DNA from 2 places in the Rhizobium sp. NZLR11 genome. Region 1 is predicted to be linked to the other one. Evidence: predicted binding sites of a transcription regulator. Region 1 holds the regulator's gene; the other holds the start of a gene.
The links. The regulator LexA, encoded in region 1, represses DNA repair genes until DNA is damaged. The targets are predictions, from matches to a motif close to TGTTCNNNNTGTGTTCNG.
Positions count from the first base shown of each region.

Region 2: recA (recombinase RecA) is a predicted target of LexA. The motif match lies at 1,417-1,434, and genes of this name have one in related genera.

Region 1 is NZ_JABDWD010000022.1:39,585-44,172, reverse strand. Features, by position in the region: gene kdsA (3-deoxy-8-phosphooctulonate synthase) at 1-133, opposite strand, end outside; gene HJB83_RS28240 (VOC family protein) at 130-1,026, opposite strand; gene lexA (transcriptional repressor LexA) at 1,224-1,943, shown strand; gene HJB83_RS28230 (ComEC/Rec2 family competence protein) at 1,924-4,353, opposite strand.
Region 2 is NZ_JABDWD010000032.1:47,394-51,981, forward strand. Features, by position in the region: gene HJB83_RS31795 (pseudouridine-5'-phosphate glycosidase) at 1-288, opposite strand, end outside; gene HJB83_RS31800 (carbohydrate kinase family protein) at 375-1,319, opposite strand; gene recA (recombinase RecA) at 1,549-2,637, shown strand; gene alaS (alanine--tRNA ligase) at 2,803-4,588, shown strand, end outside.

The sequences.
Region 1 (4,588 bases):
CAACCATGAAGGCGTGGTCGCGGCTCTCCATCTGGCAAGGGCCGGCAATCAGCGACAGGCGGCCGGTATTGGAAAATGTGACCTGGCCTGCGCCCTCGCCGATCCTGACTTCGGAATTCGTATCAGTGCTCATCGTGTTTCCTCGAAGGCGAAGAGCGTGCCCTGCCCGGGCGCGGGCTTCACCAGAATGCGATTGTTCTTGCGCGTGTAGGTCACTCCGTTAGCAGCCAAATGCGCTTCTGTCACGGCAAGATCGGTGACGGTAAAGAGGATAGCCCGGCCGCGCAGGCCGCGGTCGGCGGATGCGACGGCGATCTCGAAATAGGCCTCCAGCCCTTCCGGCGTCATCAGGCTGATTTTCGCATTCGGCGCCGCGATATTAACGCCGAAACCGGTTTTCTCGACGGCCGATTGCGCCGTTGCAAGGCTGACGAAGGCGGCGAATGCAGAGGGGTCCGGCGCGCAAAGCGCGATCTCGGCAATGCCGGTGACGCCATTGGCATGCGTCTCTAGCGCACCGCGATCGGCCGGCAGAGGATTGATGCGCTCAACACAGAAGAGGAAGAAATCCGGCGCGCGCAACTCAGCGGCAAAGGCCAGCTTGAAGCCGGCCATGGTCTCGGAACCGTCCGGCATTTTCATCGGCCGGCTGAACTGCAGCATGTCGCCGGCGCTCGATCCGCTGCCGACGAAGCTCCGATGAGCGCGGCCGGCATCCCCGGTGCCGAACGCCACCGCCGAAAGCCCCTCCTCGCCACAGCGGAAGCGGAAGGCCCGATTGCGGGCGGTGAAGACATTGCCTTGCCGCGCCGATGCCTCGCTCTCCTCGCGGCTGGCGATACCGAGCGGCTCCAGATAGGTCTTGTCGGCAAAGAAGACGCAGGCATTCTCCGTTCCGAAGGGATGGCGGGCATCGGCGGCAACGGTGAAGCCAAGCTTGCCGAGCCTTTCGCGCGCCAGGTCGATATTGACAACGGGCAGCACGACATGATCCAGCGGGTGCGGTTTGGCCGAGTGCTCGTTCATGATATCCCTCCCTGAAACGCCAAGAGGGTGCGACAGCGCCACCTTCAATGCAAGACATGTGCGCCAATCCGGCGAATGAAAATAAAAAACTCAACGAGTTGGCGGCAAGTTTTACGGAAATTTAGCTACTTGCGGAACACATATGGAACATATAGTGTTCTGTTCTGGATTTGTTTCAATCAAGGGGTCACACGTCGATGCTCACGCGCAAACAACAGGAGCTCCTGCTTTTCATTCATGAGCGCATGAAGGAATCCGGCATTCCGCCCTCTTTCGACGAAATGAAGGATGCCCTGGATCTGGCCTCGAAATCCGGCATTCATCGTTTGATCACAGCGCTTGAAGAGCGTGGCTTCATTCGCCGCCTACCGAACCGCGCCCGGGCGCTCGAGGTCATCAAGCTTCCGGAGGCCTACAGCCCGAGCATCCAGCCCCGGCGCGGCTTTTCGCCAAGCGTCATCGAGGGCAGCCTCGGCAAGCCGCAGCCGGTCGCCGCCGCCGCTCCTGCAAAACCGGTCGCCGATAACGGCAACTCCGTCTCCGTGCCGGTCATGGGCCGGATCGCTGCCGGCGTTCCGATCTCGGCGATCCAGAATAACACCCACGACATCGTCGTTCCCGCAGACATGCTCGGCTCCGGCGAACATTATGCGCTGGAGGTCAAGGGCGATTCGATGATCGACGCCGGCATCTTCGACGGCGACACGGTAATCATCCGCAACGGCAGCACCGCAAGTCCCGGCGACATTGTCGTTGCCCTGGTCGATGACGAAGAAGCGACGCTCAAACGTTTCCGCCGCAAGGGCGCCTCGATCGCGCTGGAGGCTGCCAATCCGGCTTATGAGACCCGGATTTTCGGGCCGGACCGCGTCAAGGTGCAGGGCAAGCTCGTCGGCCTCATTCGCCGCTATCACTGACATTGGAGAGGCCGGATTCGGCAAAACTGTTGCTGCGCCAGTCATAGGCGCGATGGCGCTTCCATGGGCGCGACAGGGTTTCGAATGCGGTCACGACCTCCAGGCCGGCATCGGCGAAGCGCAGCTCGACGGAGCCAGTCCTGCGCAGCGTCTCACCGGTAAAGAGCGTCGCTCCTGATCGGCAGCTGTTGAACCGCAGGCGGACCGACGTCACGACGATATCCGCCGCGTCGCAAGCCGGACCGAGATAGGCAGCGTTGTCGATGACGGCAACCACATGACCATTGCCGAGCCTTGATGTGCACCAGGCCTTTTTGACGCAGGAAAAGCGGTTTGCTTCACCACCGGCGACAGCCGCCCGCATCGCCGCCCTCGCTTCATTCTGCTGATCGCGGGAAAGCCTGACGCGGCGGTCGTCTCCCTCCGGCGGGACAGCGGGACCATCCAGCATTTTCGGCGGGAAATGCGTCGGCAGGACAAGTGCTCTCTGCCACTGATCGAAGATGAAATCCGGCGGGTTTTCGCGGTTGGAAGCGATTGCCGCAGCCGCGACCACTGCGACGAGACTGCCATCCTCCGAAATCACCAGATCCGGCGCCCGGGGAAGCGGCAGAAGCAGCACGCCGAGCGTAGAGACGGCGATAATCGATGTGCCGATATGGCGCAGCCGGGTGCGCAGCAGCGTCAGCAGCAGAAAGCCGGCCACGGCGACAGCGAAATACCAAGCCGGCAAGCGGCCGATGCCGATATCACCGCCCCAACCGGACACCGTTTTGGCGACCGCAATCACCAGGTCGAGGCCGAGGCCGACCACCTTCCAGAGCGGAACGTCCAGACCGAACGGCATGAGCAACATCGCCAGCAGCCCGGCCGGCATGACGATGAAGGAGATGATCGGCATCGTCGCGAGATTTGCCGGCAGCCCGTAAGCGGTCAGGCGATGAAAATGTTCGATCGAAAACAGCGCCGTGGAAAAACCGCCGATCAGCGAGGTCAGGAAGACGCCGCCGAAGAAGCCGGCGACGGCAACGACCGGTCGGAAGACCGGCAGTTTCAGCAAGGCGTTTTCGCGGACGCGCCGGTCCTTCCACAGTTGATAACCCGATACGAGTGCCAATGTCGCGGCAAAGGACATCTGGAAGCTCGGGCCCAAGACTTCGGACGGCGAAATGGCGATGATGACGAGCGCCGAGAGAACGACATTGCGCAGGCTGATCGACGGCCGGTCGAAGAAGACGGCGACCAGCATGATCGCCATCATGATGAAGGCACGTTCGGCCGAGACCCCGAAGCCGGAAATCAGGTAGTAGGCGGTGACGGCGCTGAGCGCGCCGGCGGCGGCGATCTTCTTTGTCGGATAGGCCTGAGCGACGCCCGGAAAAAGGCTGAGCAGCATCCGGAAGCCGACGAAGAAGATGCCGGCCGACAGCGCCATGTTGAGGCCGGAGATCGCGACAATATGAGCAAGGCCGGACTGGCGCAGCGCCTCCGTCGTCGCATTCGAGATGGCGCGTCGCTCGTCGGTCACCAAAGCAGCGGCAAAAGCGCCGGTGTCGCCGGGCAGGATCGATCGTATGCGGTCGCCAATGCTACTGCGCAGGCGGTAAAGCCATTCCAGCAGAGCTGCCGATGTCGATCTGGCAGCCTGCGGACCCGCCTCCAGATCCTTCTCTGGCGCACCGTAGAAGAAGCCGTTGGCGCCGATGCCATCGAAATAGGCACCGAAGGAGAAGTCGTTGAGCTCGGGAAGTGCGGGGCCTGCCGGCGGCGTCAGTCGTGCCCTGCCGGTGATGAGGTCGCCGATGTCGAAAGGCATGTCGGCGCCGCGGACGATCGCGGTTATGCGTCCCGGCGGCCGCTTCAACTCCGGCGCCTCCGTGCCGGTGACGGCAAGAATGTAGCGCCAGCGCCCACGGCCGTCGCCTTCTCGCCGCTCGACTCGGCCGGTCACTGTCGTCGTCACCGAGGAATCGAGGATCACCGTCGAAGCCCGCCAGCTCTCGAATTGTGCGCAGAGCATGCCGCCGGCCACGAGTGCAGGCGCCAGCAGCGTCGCCCGCAATGCCGCCCGGCTGCGGCCGACGATGAGAACCGCGATCGTCAGCACCAACAGAGAGAGCAGCGATGCAACAAGCGGAAATTCGGATGCCGCAACAAACCAGAAGGCCGCCCCGGCGCCGAGAAACACCGGCGAAAAAAGCAGCAAGCGGCCATGATCCGCCTCCTCGCCCAGCATGCGCATGCCGGCGCCAATCGATTGCCGGGCTGCGGCGAGCAGCCGGTGGCGCAAAGATGTCGTCGACTGCGTCCTGGTCGGCCGTATCACCACGATAGGCGGCGAAAAACCGGAGGGACCGGCTGAGCCGGCGCCTGCTTCCGGCCGCAATTCGACTGTCGTCACTTCCTGCATGTGCCGCCCAAGGTCACCCGCGAAGACGGCCAGAATGCATTCTCTAATCAAATCCGGCAAGGATAATCGATTGAAATATGAGGGAAAATCGCCAGCGCCAAAAGACTAAGCGAATCATCGGCTTCCGATATGCACGGGGCTCATCGCTGCAGTGCCTAAAAGGTGATACCGCAATGCACAAAATGCCGGCACGGTAACTTGGCATTAGCTTCACGATCATATAGCTATCGGTAAG
Region 2 (4,588 bases), on a different contig from region 1:
GGCGCGCGACACCTTCATCACTTCGGTCGCCTTGGCAAGCTGCTCCAGTTCGCCGGCTTCAAGGCCGACATGCAGCGTGCCGTGAATGACGGCGATCGTTGCCGGGACGGCACCCTGTTCGCGAATGATCGTCTCGACGCTGCGGGCCATCTCGATATTGCCGGGATAGGGCATGCCGTGGGTGATGATCGTCGATTCCAGTGCCACCAACGGCGCGCCGCGCTGCTTGGCGCTGGCGACCTCTTTCGAATAGGCGATCGGCAGAAGAGGCGAGATGGGCTTGGTCATGATTTGTCCTGTCGTCGATGGAGCATGATGCCGAAAGTCTCAGCGGTTTCGGACGAGATCACACTCAACTATTTAATTTCGTCGTTTCAATGCAGAATTCTGACCTTGGGAACAAGGGCAAGCGCCGCATTCAAGAGATCCGGCGTCAGATTTTCGTTGACGGCGTGCCGCGACTGCACGGTCAGCGTGGCGGCCGCGGTGCCGTGGCGGACGGCCTCCTCGAGCGGCAGGCCGTCCATCAAGGCGGCGAGCGTGCCGGCTGCAAGAGAATCGCCGGCACCGGTGACATCGGCGACAGTGTCGGCGATCGGCGGCTGCAGCGTCACGGCGCGGCCCTCGCAAAGAGCGACGAGCTCGCGGCGGCCGCGGGTGACGACGGCGTTCCTGATGCCGATCGCGTTCAGAAGCGGCGGCCAGCCGGCAGCGTCTTCCGGCTGTTGCCCGGCAAGGGCGGCGGCCTCGGCCTCGTTCAGGAACAGGTAGTCGATATCCCCGATACAGGGTTTCAGCCTGACGACCTTTGCGGGCGAAATGGCGATCGCTGCGACCGGCTTTGCCAGGGACTGCGCCTTGGCAACGATCGCCGCGATCGTCTCCTCCGGCAGGTTGGCGTCGAAAAGAATGAGATCATGGACGGCGAAGGCCTCGCGCACCCAGCGGATGGAGAGACGCCGCGGCACGAAGAAGCGGTAGAGATCCATGTCGGCAAGGGCGATCACCAGATTGCCGTCCTTCTCAATGATCGCCGTATAGCTCGGCGTCTTGCGGTCGAGGAAGACGAAAGGCCGGTCGTCGATGCCGGCGAAATCGGCGGCTTCGCCGACCATCTCGCCCATCGGATCGCCGCCGCGCGGCGAGATCATCGTCACCTGAAAACCAAGCCTTGCGAGATTGCGCGCCGCATTGAAGCCGCCGCCGCCCGGCTCTTCGAACCAGGTCCCGGGATTGCTGGCGCCAGGCGCCGTCTCGCCCAAGATGCGGCCGCGTCTATCGATATGGGCACCACCGAGAACGAGAATCTTTCTGTTCATTTCAGTCGCTCTCCCAATGCCGAAAAAGCGAATCGATGCGATGCATTCTGATGGGCGCGTGTTGGCATTTCAGGTCTAAGCCGTTGCTTTGCATCGATAAAACAAAAATAGAACACGGGCCGTTTTACCTTTTTCTTTCAATTGTTTGATCGCCTATTGCGAGAATGGAACAAACAGGGTACAAACTCAACATTGCTTGGGCGGCTTCAATAACCTAAAGGTGGATCGGATGTCTCAGAATTCATTGCGGCTGGTAGAGGACAAATCGGTGGACAAAAGCAAGGCGCTTGAAGCGGCACTCTCACAGATAGAGCGGTCGTTCGGCAAGGGCTCGATCATGAAACTCGGCTCCAACGAGAATGTTGTCGAGATCGAGACGATCTCGACCGGCTCGCTTGGCCTCGATATTGCACTTGGCGTCGGTGGTCTGCCGAGGGGCCGCATCATCGAAATTTACGGGCCGGAAAGCTCGGGTAAGACAACGCTTGCACTGCAGACCATTGCCGAAGCGCAGAAGAAGGGCGGCATCTGCGCCTTCGTCGATGCCGAACATGCGCTCGATCCCGTCTATGCCCGCAAGCTTGGCGTCGATCTGCAGAACCTTCTGATCTCGCAGCCCGATACCGGTGAGCAGGCGCTCGAAATCACCGATACGCTGGTGCGCTCCGGCGCCGTCGACGTTCTTGTCATCGACTCGGTCGCTGCACTGACGCCGCGCGCCGAAATCGAAGGCGAGATGGGCGACAGCCTACCCGGCCTGCAGGCGCGCCTGATGAGCCAGGCGCTGCGCAAGCTCACCGCTTCGATTTCCAAGTCGAACACCATGGTGATCTTCATCAACCAGATCCGCATGAAGATCGGCGTCATGTTCGGTTCGCCGGAAACGACGACCGGCGGCAATGCGCTGAAGTTCTATGCCTCCGTGCGCCTCGACATCCGCCGCATCGGCGCGGTCAAGGAGCGCGAAGAGGTGATCGGCAACCAGACCCGCGTGAAGGTCGTCAAGAACAAGATGGCGCCGCCCTTCAAGCAGGTCGAGTTCGACATCATGTATGGCGAGGGCGTTTCCAAGACCGGCGAATTGGTCGATCTCGGCGTCAAGGCCGGCATCGTCGAGAAGTCGGGTGCCTGGTTCTCCTATAACAGCCAGCGTCTCGGCCAAGGCCGCGAAAACGCCAAGACCTTCCTGCGCGACAATCCGGATCTCGCTCGCGAAATCGAGCTGTCGCTGCGCCAGAATGCCGGCCTGATCGCCGACCGCTTCCTGCAGAACGGCGGACCGGATCCCGATGACAGTGATGCTGCCGCGGAGATGTGATCTCGCGATCAGTTTTTCTGCCAGTCCTTTAGAAAATCCAAACCGGCTGCATTCCCTGATCAGAATGCGGCCGGTTTTGTTTGTCTGCTGGACAGTGGCGGAGGCGAACGTTAAAAGCCGATGGATTTAGATTTACCTGCCTCGGGCAGCATTGAAGGGCATAGCATGAGCGGTGTGAACGATATCCGGTCGACATTCCTCGACTATTTCAAGAAGAACGGTCATGAGATCGTCTCGTCGAGCCCGCTCGTGCCGCGCAACGACCCGACGCTGATGTTCACCAATGCCGGTATGGTGCAGTTCAAGAACGTCTTCACCGGCCTTGAGAAGCGCCCTTATTCGACTGCGACAACGTCGCAGAAATGCGTGCGCGCCGGCGGCAAGCATAACGACCTCGACAATGTTGGTTATACGGCCCGGCACCTGACCTTTTTCGAAATGCTCGGCAACTTCTCGTTTGGCGACTATTTCAAAGAGAATGCGATCGAGCTTGCCTGGAAGCTCGTCACCGAAGGTTTCGATCTGCCGAAACATCGCCTGCTGGTGACTGTCTATTCCGAAGACGAAGAAGCTGCGACGCTGTGGAAGAAGATTGCCGGATTCTCCGACGACAAGATCATCCGCATCCCCACCTCTGACAATTTCTGGCAGATGGGCGATACCGGCCCCTGCGGCCCCTGCTCGGAAATCTTCATTGACCAAGGCGAGAACGTCTGGGGAGGCCCTCCCGGTTCGCCGGAAGAAGATGGCGACCGGTTCCTGGAATTCTGGAACCTCGTTTTCATGCAGTTCGAGCAGACGGAGCCTGGCGTTCGCAACCCGCTGCCGCGTCCGTCGATCGATACCGGCTTGGGTCTGGAGCGCATGGCCTGCATTCTGCAGGGCGTCCAGAGCGTCTTTGACACGGACCTGTTCCGCACGCTGATCGGTACTATCGAAGAGACGATGGGCGTCAAGGCGGAGGGGAGCGCCAGCCATCGCGTCATCGCCGACCACTTGCGCTCCTCGGCTTTCCTGATCGCCGATGGCGTGCTGCCGTCGAATGAAGGTCGCGGCTATGTGCTTCGCCGCATCATGCGCCGCGCCATGCGCCATGCCGAACTGCTCGGTGCCCGCGAGCCTCTGATGTACAAGCTGCTGCCGACGCTGGTGCAGGAGATGGGCCGCGCTTATCCGGAACTGGTGCGTGCCGAAGCGCTGATCTCGGAGACGCTGAAACTCGAAGAAGGCCGTTTCCGCAAGACGTTGGAGCGTGGCCTGTCGTTGCTGTCGGATGCGACCACCGATCTCGGCAAGGGCGACATGCTGGATGGCGAGACCGCCTTCAAGCTCTACGACACCTACGGCTTCCCGCTCGACCTGACGCAGGATGCGCTGCGCGCTCGCGAGATCGGCGTCGATATCTCCGGCTTCACCGATGCCATGCAACGCCAGAAGGCCGAAGCCCGCTCGCACTGGGCCGGTTCCGGCGAGAAGGCAACCGAAACCATCTGGTTCGAGCTCAGGGAAAAGCACGGCGCAAGCGAATTCCTGGGTTACGATACCGAAACCGCTGAAGGTGTGGTGCAGGCGATCGTCAAGGACGGCGCCGTCGCTGAAGAAGCCAAGGCCGGCGATAAGGTGCAGATCGTCGTCAGCCAGACGCCGTTCTATGGCGAATCCGGTGGTCAGATGGGCGATACCGGCGTCATCTCGTCCGACCACGGCAAGATCGAGATATCAGACACGCAGAAGAGGGGCGAAGGCCTCTTCGTGCATTTCGGTGCCGTCGTCGAAGGTGCATTCAAGACCGGCGACGCGGTTGTTCTGACCGTCGATCACGCCCGACGCTCGCGGCTGCGTGCCAACCACTCGGCAACGCATCTGCTGCATGAGGCGCTGCGCGAGGTGCTCGGTACCCATGTGGCGCAGAAGGGTTCGCTGGTCGCGCCTGAGCGTCTGCGTTTCGACG